One region of the Neorhizobium sp. AL 9.2.2 genome, then DNA from elsewhere that is predicted to be linked to it. Evidence: predicted binding sites of a transcription regulator. Region 1 holds the regulator's gene; each other region holds the start of a gene.
What was found. The regulator PhoB, encoded in region 1, activates phosphate uptake and scavenging genes when phosphate is short. The targets are predictions, from matches to a motif close to TGTCATNNANCTGTCAT.
Positions count from the first base shown of each region.

Region 1 (4,655 bases):
TATCCAACCACGCCGATGGATCCGTCGACGGCACTGCCGGTACAGATCTACATGTGGGCCAACGAGGCGGAACGCGCCTTCGTTGAACGGACCTCGGGAGCGATCATGATCCTGCTCCTGTTCCTGATCTTGATGAATGTTGGCGCAATTCTCTTGCGACGCCGCTTCGAACGGCGTTGGTAGAGAGAGGGGGAAAAGCAATGAACATGATGTCAGAAGCAGCAGTTGAGAAGGCTCTGGACAAGAAAATGAACGACGTTGCACATAAGATGATCGGCAAGGATGTCTCCGTTTATTATGGTGACAAGCGCGCCCTTTATGACGTGAACCTGAATGTCCGCGAGCATACCGTCACCGCGTTGATCGGCCCGTCCGGCTGCGGCAAGTCCACCTTCCTGCGCACGATGAACCGCATGAACGACACGATCGAGGGCTGCCGCGTTACCGGCAAGATCACGCTCGACGGCGACGATATCTACGACAAGGAAATCGACGTCGTTGAACTGCGTGCCCGCGTCGGCATGGTGTTCCAGAAGCCGAACCCGTTCCCGAAGTCGATCTACGAGAACATCGCCTACGGTCCCCGCATCCACGGTCTTGCCCGCGGCAAGACGGAGATGGACGCGATCGTCGAGGCAAGCCTGCAGCGCGCGGGCCTCTGGGCCGAAGTCAAGGATCGCCTGCATGAAGGTGGCACCGGCCTCTCCGGCGGCCAGCAGCAGCGCCTTTGCATCGCCCGTGCGATCGCGGTTTCGCCTGAAGTCATTCTGATGGACGAGCCATGCTCGGCACTCGATCCGATTGCCACGGCCAAGGTCGAGGAACTGATCCACGAACTGCGCGCCAACTACACGATCGTCATCGTCACCCACTCGATGCAGCAGGCGGCCCGCGTTTCGCAGCGCACGGCAATGTTCCATCTCGGCAATCTGGTCGAGGAAAACGATACCGACAAGATGTTCACCAATCCGGATGACCAGCGCACCCAGGATTACATCATGGGCCGCTTCGGCTGATGCGGGCTTAAAGCCCTCAGCCGCAACTGCAGACATCAAGGATCAGACACATGGTTTCGACCCATATTCTCTCGGCCTATGACGAGGAACTGAAATACCTGAACCGCCGGATCTCCGAAATGGGCGGTCTCGCTGAACAGATGTGCGGAGATGCCGTGCGTGCGCTCGTGAACTCCGACTCCGCACTGGCCCAGAAGGTCATCTCGGACGACGTCATTCTCGACCACGCCGAGCGCGATATCCAGGACAAGGCGATCGTCACCATCGCCAAGCGCCAGCCGATGGCGGCTGACCTTCGCGAGATCATCGGCACGCTGCGCATTGCAGCTGACCTGGAACGCGTCGGCGACCTTGGCAAGAACACCGCCAAGCGCGTGCTCGCCGTGCAGGGAACAGGCGTCCCGCGCAAGCTTGCCCGTGGTTTGGAGCATCTTTCCGAACTGGCGCTGGTGCAGCTCAAGGACGTTCTTGATGTTTTCGCCAACCGCTCTGCGGAAAAAGCGGAGATCATCCGCCAGCGCGATGAAGAGATCGACGCGATGTACACCTCGCTATTCCGCGAACTCCTCACCTACATGATGGAGGATCCGCGCAACATCACCACCTGCACCCATCTCCTGTTCTGCGCCAAGAACATCGAGCGCATCGGCGACCACGCGACGAATATCGCCGAGACCATCTACTACATCGCGACCGGCGCACAGCCGGAGGGCGAACGTCCTAAGGACGATACGTCCAACATGCTCGGCTCCGCCGGGACATGATGCAGCTCTCCCGAAATCGCCTGCCGGTTTCGGGACGATAACTGCCAAAACCAATGACCTGAAGCAGCGCGAGCGGATCTGGCGGATCCCAGTGCAGTTCGGGACGAGTGACGGAGCAAGTCGGAATGCAGCCGAAGATCGCAGTCGTGGAAGACGAAGAGGCCCTCAGCGTCCTCCTTCGGTATAACCTGGAGGCCGAGGGTTACGAGGTCGATACCGTGCTTCGCGGTGACGAAGCGGAAATCAGGCTTCAGGAGCGCGTTCCGGATCTTCTCATTCTCGACTGGATGCTGCCAGGCGTTTCGGGCATCGAACTGTGCCGTCGCCTGCGCATGCGGCCGGAGACGGAACGCCTGCCGATCATCATGCTGACGGCGCGCGGCGAAGAAAGCGAGCGCGTTCGTGGGCTTGCCACGGGCGCCGACGACTATGTGGTCAAGCCGTTTTCGACACCGGAACTGATGGCCCGCGTCAAGGCGATGCTGCGCCGTGCCCGACCAGAGGTCCTTTCGAGCGTCCTCAAATGCGGCGACATCGAACTCGATCGCGAAACCCATCGCGTTCACCGCAAGAGCCGCGAAGTTCGCCTCGGGCCGACAGAGTTTAGACTTCTGGAATTCCTGATGGCCTCACCCAGCCGCGTCTTTTCGCGCTCGCAGCTGCTCGACGGCGTCTGGGGTCATGACATCTATGTCGACGAACGCACCGTCGACGTGCATGTGGGGCGCCTGCGGAAGGCACTCAACTTCTCCAACATGCAGGATGTCATCCGCACGGTCCGCGGTGCCGGTTACTCAATGGAAGCCTGAGCACCGCGTCTCCTAGCCGGCAGCGTCATGGCAATCACGCCGGTCACGACGCAGGCGAGACCGAGCCAGGCTGTCGAGGCAAGCGTTTCGCCGAGAAACACGACGCCGATGCCAACGCCGATCGGCACCCGCAGATAGGCCTGCGCCGTCGTGCCGACGGAGCCCAGCGTCTGCACCAGCCGGAAATAGATGACGAAGGCGAGCGCCGTCGAAAATACCGCGAGCGCCAACAGGGCGAGCATCGAATCGGTGCTGGGCGTCAGCGTCCAGGGTCTGTCGACCACGAGGCTCACGGGAATGAGGATGGCCGCCCCTGCGATCAGCGATCCCGCGGCGGGCATCATCGGGTCCAATCCCTTAAAATTCTTCCCGAAGATGGCAGCCGCCGCATAGCAGATCGTCGCGGTCACGATGGCGAGTTGAGCCCAGAGGTTCTCGCCCGACCCGGCAAGCGCCTCCATGCCGACGATCAGGCATATTCCGACAATGCCTGCCGCAACTCCGAACAGCTTGGCCGCAGAGACGCTTTCATGGCGCGTGATCAGCGCCGTCAGCAGAAACGCGAAGATCGGCGTCGTTGAACTCAAAATGGTGGCAAGGCCCGCATCGGTCGTCTGTTCGGCCCAGGCAATCAGGGTGAAGGGGACAGCGCTGTTCAGGCAGGCCTGAACCGTGAAGAGCGTCCAGGTCTGCCGGTCCCTCGGCAGTTTCAAGCCGCGCAGGCGCAGTGCCGCAACGAGAATGAGACCGGCGACCAGCGTCCTGACGGCGATAAAGGTGATGGGCGAGATCGTCTCCACACCGACCTTGATCAGCGTGTAGGACGCGCCCCAAAGCGTCGCGAGCGTGAGGAGCAGCAACAGATCCGTTGCCATGCTTGTTTTGGTGTCCGCCATTCCAGTTCCTATCCCCATCCATGCAATCTCCGCCCCTCTTAGCGGAGAGAGGAAAAGAAATGCTTCGGCGACGGCCGAACCGTTGACCGCTGACGGCAAAGTTTTCCGGTGCTAGAACTGGATCATGTCCAATATGGTTTCAGGAAATACGATCGCGGAAGTTGCAAGCCTGATCGGCGATGCTGCACGCGCCAACATGCTGTCCGCGCTGATGGGCGGCCAGGCCCTGACGGCGGGCGAACTGGCAAGCCACGCAGGTGTCACCGCGCAGACCACCAGCGGCCATCTCGGCAAACTGGCGCAGGCTCGCCTGATCGAGGTCGAGAAGCAGGGCAGGCACCGCTATTACCGACTTGCCTCTCCGGAAGTCGCGCACGCGATCCACGCGTTGATGGCCGTCGCCGCGGATGGGCCGAAGCGCCATCATCCTGTCGGCCCGAAAGACGAGGCGTTACGGCTTGCCCGCACCTGTTACGATCACATGGCAGGCCGCCTCGCCATCGCGCTCGCCGACTCCCTGACCGGCAACGGCTATCTGCTGCTCGGCGATGGAGCAGGCCTGATCACCGACGAGGGCAGACGGTTCTTTTGTGATTTCGGGATCGATCTCGACCAGCTGACCCGTTCGAAACGCCCGCTCTGCCGGACATGCCTGGATTGGAGCGAGCGACGGCCGCATCTGGCGGGACAAATGGGTGCGACGCTGCTGGACCGCGCACTCGCCGTCGGCTGGATCGGTCGCCGGGAGGAAACCCGGGCCCTGCGGATCACGCGCGCCGGAGAGATCGGGTTTGCCGAGACATTCAGGCTTCCATCGGACTGGCGTATCGCACCGTCCGAAACTCTGATGGTCAGGCGGCTTCCTGGGTCTTCCATTCCGGCAGCGGGAACAGCTTGTCGTAGCCAAGATTGAAGAGATAGGCATAGACCACGTAGAACAGCGCGATCGCGATATCCATTGTCAGCGCATGGAGAAGAGTAATCTGCAGATACCACGCGATAAACGGCATCAGCACGACCAGCAGACCGATTTCGAACAGCACCGCATGAGCAATGCGCAAGGCAGGCGTCTTTAGCGTCGTACCCCGTCGCGCCTGCAGAAAGCGGTCGAAACCCAGATTGTAGAGGTAGTTCCAGCCGGTCGCGACCGTCGCAGACACGACGCCGACA
Region 1 is NZ_JAALXU010000001.1:369,740-374,394, forward strand. It holds gene pstA (phosphate ABC transporter permease PstA) at 1-183, shown strand, start outside; gene pstB (phosphate ABC transporter ATP-binding protein PstB) at 201-1,016, shown strand; gene phoU (phosphate signaling complex protein PhoU) at 1,067-1,780, shown strand; gene phoB (phosphate regulon transcriptional regulator PhoB) at 1,906-2,589, shown strand; gene G6K99_RS01905 (DMT family transporter) at 2,571-3,485, opposite strand; gene G6K99_RS01910 (helix-turn-helix transcriptional regulator) at 3,610-4,398, shown strand; gene G6K99_RS01915 (PACE efflux transporter) at 4,337-4,655, opposite strand, start outside.

Region 2 (4,655 bases), on a different contig from region 1:
TCCACGGTGAAACCCGCGGCCGTCAGATTGCGGCGGACGAAGCCTGCCGCCGCATACGTTCCGAACGTGCCGCCGGTGCGGGTCTTCTTGAACAGCGCCTGCATCAGCTCCGGCGACCACATGTCGGGATTGCGCGACGGCGCGAAGCCATCGAGGAACCAGGCGTCGAAGTCTGCCTCTTCAGCCGTGACGCCGTCGAGCGCTGGACCGCAGACAACCATCAGCGTCGTCTGGTCGTCGAGGTCGATGGTGATCCGTCCGCCTGGTTGATCCGGCCATGCTTGCGTCAGTGCCTGCCGCTGCGGATCGATTTCCGGCCACCGCGCCAGTGCCCGCTCGATCTCGTCGCGCTGCATCGGATAGAGTTCAAACGATGTGAAATGCAGCCGTGTGCCGGGTTTGCGGAAAAGCGCCCACTGGCGCCAGGTCTCGCAGGCATTGAGGCCGGTGCCGAAACCGAGTTCGCCGATCCGGAACGTGTCTCCAGCTGGCGACATCTCGTTCCAGCGCTCCGGCAGGCCGTTTCCGGCCAGAAACACATGGCCGCATTCCAGGCGGCCATCGGTGCGGCAATAAAAGTGGTCGCCAAATTCCGTCGAATACGGCATATCGCCGTCATGCCAGTCGAGCGCCGGGGCTTCAGGCGTGGCGTCGTGTTTTACAATTTCGGGATCGTGATTGCTCATGGAAGATGCGGATAATCCTCGAGGTCCCCGGGGTCAATCGCCAGCGATGCCGCATCTCCCCGGCGATCATGTCGATCTCCTGATCATCGGCGGCGGCATCATGGGCCTCTGGGCCGCGGTCAAGGCGGAACGGCTCGGCATCCGAACCCTTTTGGTCGAAGCCGGACGGTTGGGGCAGGGTGCCAGCGGCGGCATTCTGGGCGCGCTGATGTCGCATGTGCCCGACCGCTGGAACGACAAGAAACAGGCGCAATTCGACGCACTCGTCGCCCTCGAAGACGAAGTGGCGAGGCTCGAAGCCGAGGCCGGGCTGTCCTGCGGTTATCGCCGCTCCGGTCGGCTGATCCCGCTGCCGAAGCCGCACTTGAGACCCATCGCCCTACGCCATCAGCAGGAGGCAGAGGTCAACTGGCGGCACGACGGCGATCCGTTCCACTGGCATGTGCTCGATGCGTCGCCTTTCGACGGATGGCCGGACCCGGCCTTTACCGAAGCCGGCATCGTGCACGACACGTTTGCCGCCCGAGTTTCCCCCCGTCATCTGATGGCTGCGCTCGCCGCCTTCCTTGGCAACGCCCGGCATGTGAGCCTGATCGAAGGACTGCCGGCGGAGCGGATCGACCCGGTGGCAAACCGCGTCGAATTTGCCGATGGACGCTCGATCGGTTTTGGCCATTGCATGATTGCGGCCGGCCCGCAGTCGTTTCCGCTGCTTGGTCCCCTGTCTCCATCCATCTCGGTTCCGCTGGGACAGCCGGTGAAGGGGCAGGCGGCGCTGTTGAAGGCCGATATCGATCCGTCGCTGCCGATCCTCTTCCTCAACGGCCTCTATGTCATCGCCCATGACGATGGCCACGTGGCGGTCGGCAGCACCAGCGAGGAGGAGTTCGACGCGCCGTTTGCCACCGATGCCAAGCTCGACGATCTCCTGGTCCGCGCCCGCGCGCTCGTGCCGGCACTTTCCGGTGCGGAAGTGGTGGAGCGCTGGGCCGGCTTGAGGCCTAAGGCGATCGGCCGTGAGCCGATGGTGGGGCCGCATCCCGACCATCCAAGCGTCATCGCTCTCACCGGCGGCTTCAAGGTCAGCTTCGGGCTTGCCCACAGGCTTGCGGATGCCGCGCTCGGTTTCGTCATCGGTCAAGAGCACTCGCTTCCCGAGAGTTTTATACTTTGGGGTCATCTTTCGGTTGCTACGCGTTAAACGCGCGTTTCGGCCCTTTCTCGTCGTTAATCTGTCACGCAAATCGCGTAACCCAATTCGTGGGATTGATGAGCATGCGTGAATAAACGAACAGGGGCAGAAAAGGTGACGCATGCGCTACGCACTCTATTTTACGCCACCTGCGCATGATCCGCTGACGCTTGCCGCGGCGCAATGGCTCGGCCGCAGTGCCTATTCCGGCGAGGCGATGGAGCCGCCCGAGATCTGCAACCTTGGTTTGCATGAGATCGCCTATCATACCGCGCTGCCGCGCCGCTGCGGTTTTCACGCCACGCTGAAGGCGCCGTTCCGGCTGGCACCTGAAATCACCGAACAGATGCTGCTGCGCCATCTGATGCGCTTTGCCGGTGCCCATGATCCGTTCGAACTGCCGCCTCTCGAAGTGGCCCGCCTCGGCAATTATTTCGGGCTTGTGCCGGCACTTCCCTGCGAGCGGATGCGGTTTCTCGCCTGCGCCGTCGTGCAGGAATTCGATGCGTTTCGGGCGCCGCTCTCGGAAGGCGAACTGGAACGCGCCGATCCCGGCGATCTCTCGGCACCGCAGTTTTCCAATCTTCATCGCTGGGGCAACCCTTACGTGATGGAAGAATACCGCTTTCACATGACGCTGACGGGCCCGATGACACCGGCCGAGATGCCGCGTTTCGAAACGGCCTTGCGCGCCCATTTCAATCCGTATCTGCTGCGTCCCTTGGAAATCGCCAACATCGCGCTGTTCGTCGAGAATGAGCCCGGTGCACCGTTCCATGTGCATTCTCTGCATCCGATGGGGCGCGTTTCCGCCCGCAAGATCGCCTGAGCGATCACGTTCCGTCTCGACATCGGCGGAAAGGCTGGGCTACCTTCCACAAGAGATAATCGAGGTGGACCATGCCCATAACCATAAAAGACTACCCCCGCGATCTCGTCGGCTATGGCCGCCACACGCCCGATCCGAAATGGCCCAACGGCGCCAATATCGCCGTGCAGTTCGTGATCAACTACGAAGAGGGCGGCGAAAGCTCGATCCTGGATGATGATCCGGCGTCTGAAAACTTGCTGTCGGAAATCGTCGGCGCCGCCGCCTGGCCGGGCCAGCGCAATCTCAACATGGAATCGATCTACGAATACGGTTCTCGCGCCGGTTTCTGGCGGCTGCACCGGCTGTTTACCGAACTCAATGTGCAGACCACCGTCTATGGCGTGACGCTTGCCATGGCCCGTAATCCCGAAGCTGTCGCTGCCATGAAGGAAGCCGGTTGGGAGATCGCCAGCCACGGTTACCGCTGGCTGGAATACAAGGATTTCGACGAAGCGCGGGAACGCGAACACATTCTTGAGGCGGTGCGCCTGCATACGGAGCTTACCGGCGAGCGTCCTTACGGCATGTATCAGGGCAAGCCATCCGACAACACGCTGAAGCTCGTCATGGAAGAGGGCGGTTTCCTCTATTCGTCCGACAGCTACGCCGACGATCTGCCCTATTGGGTTCCCGGGTTGGATGGCAAGCCGTTCCTGATCATCCCCTATACGCTGGAAACCAACGACATGCGCTTTGCCACGCCGCAGGGTTTCAACACCGGCGATCAGTTCTTCACCTATCTAAAGGATGCGTTTGACACACTTTACCGGGAAGGCGAGGAGGGGGCGGCAAAGATGCTGTCGGTCGGCCTGCATTGCCGCCTCGTCGGGCGCCCAGGCCGCGTGGCGGCGCTGCGCCGGTTCATGGAATACGTGCTCTCCCACGACAAGGTCTGGCTGCCGCAACGCATCGAGATCGCCCGCCACTGGCATGCCCATCACAAGCCCTCAGATGTGTCGGCCCCAAGCACGGTGGCTGCACGATGACCGCCCGCAACGATTTCGTCGCGACCTTCGGCGGCGTGTTCGAACATTCGCCCTTTATCGCCGAGCGCGCCTATGACGGCGGCATGATCTTCGTGCCGTTGACGGCGAAGGGCGTGCATGAAGCGATGGTGGCGGTCTTTCGCGCCGCGGACCGGCAGGAGAAGCTCCGCATCCTCAACGCCCATCCGGATCTCGCCGGAAAACTCGCCATCGCCGGCGGACTGACCGAAGAGAGCAAAAGCGAACAGGCCGGCGCCGGGCTCGATCGTCTGAGCCCAGATGAGCACGCACGTTTCACCGAACTCAACGCCGCCTATGTCGCAAAATTCGGCTTCCCCTTCATCATCGCCGTGAAAGGCCTGACAAGGGACGACATTCTGGCCGCCTTCGAGACCCGCGTCGGCAACGACGCTGATCAGGAATTTGCGACCGCCTGCGCCCAGGTGGAAAGGATCGCGCATCTGCGGTTGCTGGCCCTTTTGCCGGAGACGTGAGGGGGTCGCTTTCTTCGCCGTCGCTTGTGGCCTATATTGGATGGATAACGAGTGGTGGCCACATGAGACCGTCGGAAGCGCTGGAGAAGAACAGGGGAGTGATCCGGGAGATTGTCGCCCGTCGGCAGGTCTTTAACGCGCGCGTCTACGGTTCCGTCCTGCGGGGCGAGGATCATGCTGGAAGCGATCTGGATATTCTGGTCGACCCGTCGCCGGATACATCGCTTTTTACTCTTGGCGGGCTGCAATGGGAGCTCGAACAAGCACTCGGCGTTCCCGTCGATATCAAGGTGCCCGGCGACTTTCCTCCCAATTTGCGCGAGCGCATCGTTTCTGAAGCGCTTGCCATATGACGGGCGGTCGGCTGGAGGTCTACCTAGAGCGCATATCTGTCGCGGGATCACGCGCTATTGCTTATGTCGACGG
Region 2 is NZ_JAALXU010000003.1:514,741-519,395, forward strand. It holds gene mnmD (tRNA (5-methylaminomethyl-2-thiouridine)(34)-methyltransferase MnmD) at 1-686, opposite strand, end outside; gene G6K99_RS09255 (FAD-binding oxidoreductase) at 685-1,887, shown strand; gene G6K99_RS09260 (DUF1045 domain-containing protein) at 2,000-2,707, shown strand; gene puuE (allantoinase PuuE) at 2,779-3,735, shown strand; gene uraD (2-oxo-4-hydroxy-4-carboxy-5-ureidoimidazoline decarboxylase) at 3,732-4,229, shown strand; gene G6K99_RS09275 (nucleotidyltransferase family protein) at 4,292-4,582, shown strand; gene G6K99_RS09280 (DUF86 domain-containing protein) at 4,579-4,655, shown strand, end outside.
Region 2: a site for PhoB is predicted at 1,909-1,925, ahead of G6K99_RS09260 (DUF1045 domain-containing protein). Genes of this name have one in related genera too.

Region 3 (4,655 bases), on a different contig from region 1:
GCCTTCTCGCTTTAAGCACTTCGCTGGCAATGAGCGCACCGCTGACACTGGGTGCAGCGCCTCTGCCCGCCCGCCCAGCACCGCAAGGCTCGACGCCGAACGTTGTCGAAATCAACATCATCGACCAGTTCATGCGCGATGCCGGACGCACCCGCAAACAGTCGACGCGCAAATCCTCGTCCGGCAAAAACCAGTCGACCCGCCCCGCACAGGGTGCCCAGAACCAGAGCCGAGCCGCGATCCCCGCCGCCCCCGCCCTCGCTACCGTTCCGCTTCCCATGGCGAAGCCGGGTGGTGAACCCGTGCCCGAGGCAACGGCGGCAACGGCCGCAGCCGCTGCTACACCTGAGGTCGCCGCAAAGCCCGTCGAAGCAAAGCCCGAGAACCCGCCCGAAACCCCTGCGGAGAAGCCTGCAGAGCGCCCCGCAGAGCCACCTGTCCCGGCCCCCGAACAGACCCAGAGCCCGGAACAGACCGGTAAAGCTCCTGAAGAAACCATCCCGACCCCCACTCCCAAGCCGGAAGAACCCGCAGAACAGAAGCCCGCCGCATCGAGCGACGACGGCAAGACTGAACCTGCCAAACCGGACGCCGCCAAGCCAGACGACAAGGCACCGCAGGACAAGGCCGCTGATGACAAAACTCCGGCCGACAAGCCTGCGGACGAAAAGCAGGAACAGGCCGAGACCCCGCCTCCTCCGCCTCTCGTCGAGGAAGACGCCGCAGAACTGAAAGCCTGCCTTGCAGACCTCGGTGCCATCGGCGCCAAGTTCGAATCCGTCAAACCGATCGACGACGGCAATGGCTGCGGCATCAAGCAGCCGATCGAGGTGGCGCAGGTTCTGCCCGGCGTCGATCTCGGCGGCGCCACTATGCGCTGCAAGACGGCGCTGACCATGGCCCACTGGCTGAAGGATACGGTCCAGCCCGCGCTCAACATCGCCATGCCAGGCCGCAAGATCACCGGTCTTGTCCCGGGCTCCACCTACCAGTGCCGCCTCAGAAACAGCGCCTCGACCGGCAAGATCTCCGAGCATGGACGCGGCAACGCCTTCGATGTCGCCGCCTTCAAGCTAGACAATGGCGAGAAGGTCGTGATGAAACGGCGTGAGGACGATCACACGCTGGAAGGTGCCTTCCAGATGACCGCCACCGCCGGCGCCTGCCTGCATTTCACGACGGTCCTCGCACCGGGAAGCGATGCCGCCCACGAGGATCACCTCCACCTCGATATCATCGAGCGGGATGGCGGTTACCGCATCTGCGAGTAGTCGTTGAGGGTAGGGTCAGGCCGGCGAGGAGCCGGTCAGCCGGCTTTCCTGGGTGCCGATCGTCATCGCATTGCCGCGCCATTCGAACGATCCGGAAAGCCAGCTTCTGATCCAGATCGCCGGCAGCATCACGTCGCGCACCATCATCGCCGGCAGCGACAGGATCGACAGCCGCCAGCCCTTGGCGAGCGCAAGGGCGAGTTCCGGCAGGTAGGTTGCGGCAAACACAGTTGCGGCCACCACTGCCGAATTGAGATCCAGCAGGACGGCTGCGATCAGCCCGAGTGCCAGAGGCGGCAGCGCCCCGAGCAGGATCTCCGGGGTGAAGAACAGCGGAAATGTCACCCGCCGCAGCCGGGCCCAGCGCGTCTGGCGCGACCAGATTTCCTCCAGCCCCCGGCGCCCGAGCGGCTGCTCGAACGGCGCCGACACCAGATGCACTTTCTTGCCATGCCGGTTGACGAGCTTGGTCGACGCCGCGTCCTCGGCAATCTCGGCCGCCAGCGCCTGGATGCCGCCGGCCGCATCCAGAAACGGCTTGTGCCACAGCATGCTCTTGCCCTGCGCAAAGCCGAGCCCTAGCGCCTCGCCGACATATTGCCAGCGCGCCTGCAGCGTATTCAGGAACGCGCACTCCACTTCCGCCCAGAACCCGTCCGGCCGCGATCCGATCGGTGTCGAACAGACAAGCCCGGTATCGGCCCGCCATCCGGAAACGAGGTTCTGGATATAGTCCTTCGGCATCAGCACGTTGGAATCGGCAAGCACCACCCATTCGTGGCGCGCCGCATGCCAGCCCTTGGCGCAGTTGTTGAGCTTGGGATTGGCGCTGATCCGGTCATCGCCGATCAGAAGCCGCGCCGGCACGGCCGGATGCGCGGCCATCGCCGAGCGGATTTCCGCGATGATCGGATCACCCTCGTCCTGTACGCAAAAGATCAGCTCGTAATCCGGCCACTCAAGCTTGAATGCATGCGTAAGCGTCAGACTGGAATAGGCCTCGATGCCGCGCACCGGAATGACGATCGAGACCCCGTCCGGCTTGATGGCCGCCGGCGTGTCGCTCGCCTTGTCACGATGCGAAAGCCGCCGCCCGGCGATAGCGATGCTGAAGAGATTGATCGCCAGAAGGGCCATGGCGAGTGTCGCAAGAACAAGATCCATCCTGATGTTCCCGATGGCCGGCCCCGAATCGTCGGGTCACCGCCAGTGCCTGAAGAGTAAGGACAAACAGACCATTTCGGTGTGACAGACGCATGACGTTGCCCCTCACCCGCGAAGGCGAGAGGCAAGGACGATCCGGAGAATACCCGCTGGGCAGCCTCTATGCTTAGAACAGCCCTTCAATCAGCCCATCCGCGTTGAGATGGATCCGCTCGGCCGAAGGCGCGCTCGGAAGGCCCGGCATGGTCATGATCTCGCCGGTGATCGCCACGATAAAGCCGGCGCCGGCCGACAGCCGCACTTCGCGCACATGCACCACATGCCCTTCCGGAGCACCGCGCAGGTTGGGGTCGGTGGAGAACGAATACTGCGTCTTGGCGATGCAGACCGGCAGATGGCCGTAACCAGCACTTTCCCAGGCCTTCAGCTGATCGCGCACCGGCTTTTCCGCCGTCACCTCGCCGGCATGATAGATCTTGGTGGCGACCGCCTCGATCTTTTCCATCAGCGGCATGTCGTCAGGATAGATCGGCTTGAAGTTGGCGGCACCGCTTGTCGCCAGTTCCACCACCTTGTAGGACAGTTCCTCGATGCCGGCGGAACCTTCCGCCCAGTGACGGCAGAGGATCGCCTCGGCGCCGTGATGCGAGACGTAGTCCTTGATCGCCGCCACTTCCGCATCGGTATCCGAGATGAAGTGATTGATCGCGACCACGACCGGCACGCCGAACTTGCGCACATTTGCGATGTGGCGTCCCAGGTTCGAACAGCCGCGCGTCAGCGCCTCGACATTCTCTGTCCCGAGATCGTCCTTCTTCACGCCGCCATTCATCTTCAGCGCCCGGATGGTCGCAACGATCACGGCTGCGTCGGGCTTCAGCCCTGCCTTGCGGCACTTGATGTCGAAGAACTTTTCGGCCCCCAGATCCGCTCCGAACCCCGCTTCGGTCACCACGTAGTCGCCAAGCTTCAGCGCCGTCTTCGTCGCGATCACGGAATTGCAGCCATGGGCGATGTTGGCGAACGGCCCGCCATGCACCAGCGCCGGATTGTTTTCCAGCGTCTGCACCAGGTTCGGCTGCATCGCGTCTTTCAAAAGCACCGCCATCGCCTTGTCGGCCTTGATGTCGCGGGCATAGACCGGCGAGCGGTCGAACCGGTAGCCGATGACGATATCGCCGAGCCGCTTTTCGAGGTCGGCCAGATCCTGCGCCAGACAGAGGATCGCCATCACTTCGGATGCGACGGTAATGTCGAAGCCGCTTTCGCGGGCAAACCCGTTCGACACGCCGCCGAGCGAGGTCACGGTCTGGCGCAGCGCCCGGTCGTTCATGTCCATCACCCGCCGCCAGGTGATGCGGCGCGTGTCGATGTCGAGCGCGTTGCCCCAGTAGACATGGTTGTCGATCATCGCCGACAGGAGATTGTGCGCAGAGGTAATGGCGTGGAAGTCACCGGTGAAATGCAGGTTGATGTCTTCCATCGGCACGACCTGCGCATAGCCGCCGCCGGCAGCCCCGCCCTTGACGCCGAAACAGGGGCCGAGCGACGGCTCGCGCACGCAGATCACGGCCTTCTTGCCGATCCGGTTCAGCCCGTCGCCGAGGCCTACCGTGGTCGTCGTCTTGCCCTCGCCGGCAGGCGTCGGATTGATCGCCGTCACGAGGATCAGCTTGCCATCGGGGCGGCCCTGGAGCGAGCCGATGAAATCGGCCCCGATCTTCGCCTTGTCATGGCCGTAGGGCACCAACGCCTCGGGAGAGATGCCAAGCGCCGCGCCAATGTCCGCGATCGGTTTCTTTTTTGCCGCGCGGGCGATCTCGATGTCGGATGGAACGGGGGCCATGCTTGTCTCTCGCTTGTTGGTTTGCGTGAACCATGGCCACAGCCGCTTCCCCACGACAAGCCCGGAACGGGAACAGCGCCCTGATTATGCACACTACAACGCGCTCATCCACACACCAAAGTTGCAATTTAATTCGATACAATCTTATATATCTCTGATCCATGGGGGATCGAGGGGGAACGACCAATGAACCTTATTCTCTGCTGCGACGGCACCTGGAACACGCCCGACGATATGGATGGCGGCCAGCCTAGCCCGACCAATGTTCGCAAGATTTACAATGCAGTCGCCGACAAGGATGCCGCTGGCATCAAACAGGATGCCTACTATCACCCCGGTGTCGGCACAGACGGAACCTGGTGGCGACGTGCGGT
Region 3 is NZ_JAALXU010000003.1:592,207-596,861, reverse strand. It holds gene G6K99_RS09630 (extensin family protein) at 1-1,271, shown strand, start outside; gene G6K99_RS09625 (ceramide glucosyltransferase) at 1,287-2,435, opposite strand; gene G6K99_RS09620 (formate--tetrahydrofolate ligase) at 2,602-4,281, opposite strand; gene G6K99_RS09615 (DUF2235 domain-containing protein) at 4,468-4,655, shown strand, end outside.
Region 3: a site for PhoB is predicted at 2,517-2,533, ahead of G6K99_RS09625 (ceramide glucosyltransferase). Genes of this name have one in related genera too.

Region 4 (4,655 bases), on a different contig from region 1:
AGCACGCGGCTGCGATCTGCTGTTGATCGCAGCACTGAGAGCGGCAATATAGCGACCCTGAACGGATTTGCCACAACGCCCAGGTGGAAAACCATGACGCGTCACTTCGAAGCAACAATCGAGAAATTCCCGATCGCGGGGGTGTTTACGATTTCCCGCGGTTCCAAGACAGAAGCCGAGGTGGTGACCTGTGCGATCACCCGCGACGGCCTGACCGGCCGGGGCGAATGCGTTCCCTACAAACGCTACGGTGAAACAACCGAAGGCGTCCTCGACGAGATCAACTCCCTCGCTTCGATGATGCACGATGGCATGGATCGACACACACTGCAGACGCGCCTGCGACCGGGAGCCGCCCGCAACGCGGTGGACTGCGCCTTGTGGGATCTGGAAGCCAAAAGCCTTGGCCGATCGGTCGCATCGATGATTGAAGCTGCCGAAAAGCCGCTCATTACCGCCTTCACGCTGTCGCTTGGCGAGCCGGAGGCAATGGCCGCGGATGCGCGCAGGAATGCGGACCGCCCTCTCCTCAAAGTCAAGCTCGGCACAGACGATGACGAAAGCCGAATGCGGGCGGTGAGGCAAGCAGCGCCCGATTCGCGTCTGATCGTCGATGCCAACGAGGGTTGGACAGAGGACAATCTGGCCCGACATCTGGATGTGGCCGACGCCCTCGGTATCTCGTTGATCGAGCAACCGCTGCCAGCCGGCAAGGATGCAATCCTTGCCACCATCCGCCGCAAGGTGATGATCTGCGCTGACGAAAGCGTGCACGCGACCGGCGATCTTGCAAGTTTGAGAAACCGCTACGACGCCGTCAACATCAAGCTCGACAAGACCGGCGGGCTGACGGAGGCGCTGATCATGAAGGAGGAGGCGCAGCGACTGGGCTTTGCCGTCATGATCGGCTGCATGGTCGGAACGTCGCTCGCCATGGCCCCCGCAGTTCTTCTGGCGCAGGATGCCGACTACGCCGATCTCGACGGTCCGCTACTCTTGGCGCAAGACCGCCCGGACGGGCTGCGATACGACGGATCGCTGGTCTATCCGCCCCGGACGAACCTCTGGGGATAATGAGTCCCTTGCATCGTCAGGCCGTTACGCGGCCTGCATGCCCCTGATCGTCTCCGGTGCCGGCAGCGTCGTGATTTCCGCTGTCTTCGCGATCTTCTGCCAGGAGATCAGCTCCAGCGTCCCGTCGCGATGCTCGGCAATCGCCGTGCAGCTTTCGACCCAGTCGCCCGTGTTGACGTAGTGGATCCCGTCGATGTCTTCCATCACAGCATGATGGATATGGCCGCAGATGATCCCGTCGACATTGTTGCGACGAGCCTCGTCGACGACAACCTTCTGGAACTCGCCGATGAAGTTCACCGCGTGCTTCACCTGCAGCTTGGCCCAGGCCGAGAATGACCAGTATGGCAGGCCGATGCGGCGGCGCACGGCGGCAAGACCGACATTGATGGCGATCGCTGCGTCGTAGGCCCAGTCCCCGAGATAGGCGAGCAGCCGTGCATTGCGCACCACGACGTCGAACTCGTCACCGTGCAGCACCAGGTATTTCCGCCCGTCTGCCATCTCGTAGATCATCCGGTCTGCGACCTCGATACCGCCAAAATGCATGCCGGGAAAATCGCGCAGGAATTCGTCGTGGTTTCCCGGAATGTAGACGATCCGCGTGCCCTTGCGCGCCTTGCGCAAAAGCTTCTGAACCACGTCGTTACAGCCCTGCGGCCAGTTCCAGCTGCGCTTCAACCGCCAGCCGTCGACGATATCGCCGACCAGCACGATCGTTTCCGCCTCGTGGTAGCGCAGGAAATCGAGGAGAAAGTCCGTGCGGGCGGCTTTGGAGCCGAGATGCACGTCCGAAATGAACAGGGTTCTGAAATGCCTTGTCTCGATTGCATCGGCCACGGAAACGTCCCTTCGTTACCTACCTTGTCCTACCCTTCGAAAATCAGACTCGTGTTTCAGGATGATGACAGGGGCGCGATCGCCGCAGTCGGCGACCACCCGAAACCGGCGGCAAAATCCGACAGCATCGCAAATATTGTAGTTTCTCGATGGATCGATTGATGTAAGGAGGGGACTCGCATGTCAGGACGGAAATCGATACGAGGAGCCATAAGAGCATGGATGGGCACGACAATCCGAAACCATCGCCGGTAACCGGAGATCTCGACGAACAGGCTCTCTTCTTCCACCGCTATCCCCGCCCCGGCAAACTGGAAATCCAGGCCACCAAGCCGCTCGGCAACCAGCGCGATCTGGCGCTTGCCTATTCCCCGGGTGTGGCCGCCCCTTGCCTTGCGATCCGCGACAATCCGGAAATGGCCGCGGAATTCACCGCGCGTGCCAATCTGGTCGCCGTGGTCTCCAATGGCACTGCCGTGCTCGGCCTCGGCAATATCGGCCCGCTCGCTTCCAAGCCGGTGATGGAAGGCAAGGCCGTCCTCTTCAAGAAATTCGCCGGCATCGACGTGTTCGATATCGAAATCGACGCGCCGGGCATCGAAGCCATGGTCTCGACGATCTCGGCACTGGAGCCGACCTTCGGCGGCATCAACCTCGAAGACATCAAGTCTCCGGAATGTTTCGAAGTCGAGCGTCGTCTTCGCGAAAAGATGAACATCCCGGTCTTCCATGACGATCAGCACGGAACGGCGATCATTGTCGCCGCCGCGATCCTCAACGGCCTGGAGCTTGCCGGCAAGACGATCGATAACGTCAAGATCGTCACGTCGGGCGCCGGTGCAGCGGCGCTTGCCTGCCTGCATCTTCTCGTGTCGCTTGGCGCGAAGAAGGAAAACATCTGGGTCCACGATATCGAAGGACTGGTCTATGAGGGCCGCGTCGAGCTGATGGACGAGTGGAAGGCGATCTATGCCCAGAAGAGCGACAACCGCGTTCTGGCCGACAATATCGCCGGCGCAGACGTCTTCCTCGGCCTGTCGGCCGCAGGCGTGTTGAAGCCCGAACTTCTGGTGCAGATGGCCGAAAAGCCGCTGATCATGGCGCTCGCCAACCCGACGCCGGAAATCATGCCGGAACTCGCCCGCGCCGAGCGTCCCGACGCGATGATCTGCACCGGCCGCTCGGACTTCGCCAACCAGGTCAACAACGTCCTCTGCTTCCCCTACATCTTCCGTGGTGCACTCGATTGCGGCGCCCGCACGATCAACGAAGAAATGAAGATGGCGGCGGTCAAGGCGATCGCAGCACTTGCCCGCGAGGAAGTCTCTGACGTCGCCGCGAAAGCCTATTCCGGCGAAACGCCGATCTTCGGCCCCGACTACCTGATCCCGTCGCCATTTGATCCGCGGCTGATCCTGCGCATCGCGCCGGCCGTCGCAAGGGCCGCGGCCGAAAGCGGCGTCGCCGCTCGTCCGATCCAGGATTTCGAGGCCTATCTCGACCAGCTTAGCCGATTCGTCTGGCGCTCCGGCTTCGTGATGAAGCCAATCTTCACGGCGGCCAAGACTGCCGAAAGAAACCGTGTCATCTTCGCCGAAGGCGAGGACGAACGCGTTCTGAGGGCCGCACAGATCTTGCTCGAAGAGCAGATCGCAAGGCCCATCCTGATCGGCCGTCCCTCGGTCATCGAAGCCCGTCTTCAGCGTTTCGGCATCCGCATCCGCCCGAATGTCGATTTCGCCGTCGTCAACCCGGAAGACGATCCGCGTTACCGCGGCTATGTCGACGACTATTTTGCGCTTGTCGGCCGCCAGGGCGTCAATCCGGAAGCAGCGCGAACCATCGTGCGCACCAGCAACACGGTCATCGGCGCGCTATCGGTCCAGCGCGGCGAGGCCGATGCACTGATCTGTGGCATCGAAGGCCGCTACGACCGGCATCTGCGCGACGTCAACCAGATCATCGGCAAACGCGAAGGCACGAAGACGCTCGCCGGCCTCAGCCTGCTGATTTCGCAGCGCGGTGCGATCTTCTTCACAGACACGTTCGTCAACTACAATCCGACCGCCGAAGAGATTGCCGAGATCACCATTCTCTCGGCCCAGGAAGTGCGCCGCTTCGGCATCAAACCGAAGGCAGCCCTCATCTGCCACTCCAACTTCGGCTCGCGCAATTCCGAAAGTGCCGCGAAGATGCGCGACGCACTCGCCATCATTCGCGAACGGGCGCCGGATCTGGAAGTCGACGGTGAAATGCAGGGTGGCTCGGCGCTTTCCGAGGAACTGCGCAAGCGCGCCATGCCGAGCACCACATTGTCCGGTGAAGCCAATCTGCTGGTCTTCCCGAACCTCGATGCGGCCAGCATCTCGCTTGGCCTGGTGCGCACCATGATGGACGCGCTGCATGTCGGCCCGATCCTGCTTGGCACGGCAAAACCCGCCCATGTTCTCGGCCAGTCCGTCACATCCCGCGGCGTCGTCAATATGGCGGCTCTGGCCGTCGTCGAAGCCTCGCAGCCAGAGTCGCTGTTCGGCTAGGTCTCACAGAACCCGGGGCGGTTTAGGATATCTTCATCCGCCCCGGCCTATGTTTGATGGGTTTCAACGAATTGCCGGAAAAGCGATGCGATTTCGCGGCCTGATCTTCATTCCGCTCGTCTTCGTCCCCGCCTCCGTCCTGGCGCGGGATGCGCAGCTTTGCGCAGATCTGTACCGCAAGCTTCACAGCACACCCGTTGTGAT
Region 4 is NZ_JAALXU010000003.1:1,001,531-1,006,185, reverse strand. It holds gene G6K99_RS11480 (MlaE family lipid ABC transporter permease subunit) at 1-35, opposite strand, end outside; gene dgcA (N-acetyl-D-Glu racemase DgcA) at 94-1,074, shown strand; gene G6K99_RS11470 (UDP-2,3-diacylglucosamine diphosphatase) at 1,099-1,914, opposite strand; gene G6K99_RS11465 (NADP-dependent malic enzyme) at 2,133-4,451, shown strand; gene G6K99_RS11460 (hypothetical protein) at 4,537-4,655, shown strand, end outside.
Region 4: a site for PhoB is predicted at 1,968-1,984, ahead of G6K99_RS11470 (UDP-2,3-diacylglucosamine diphosphatase). Genes of this name have one in related genera too.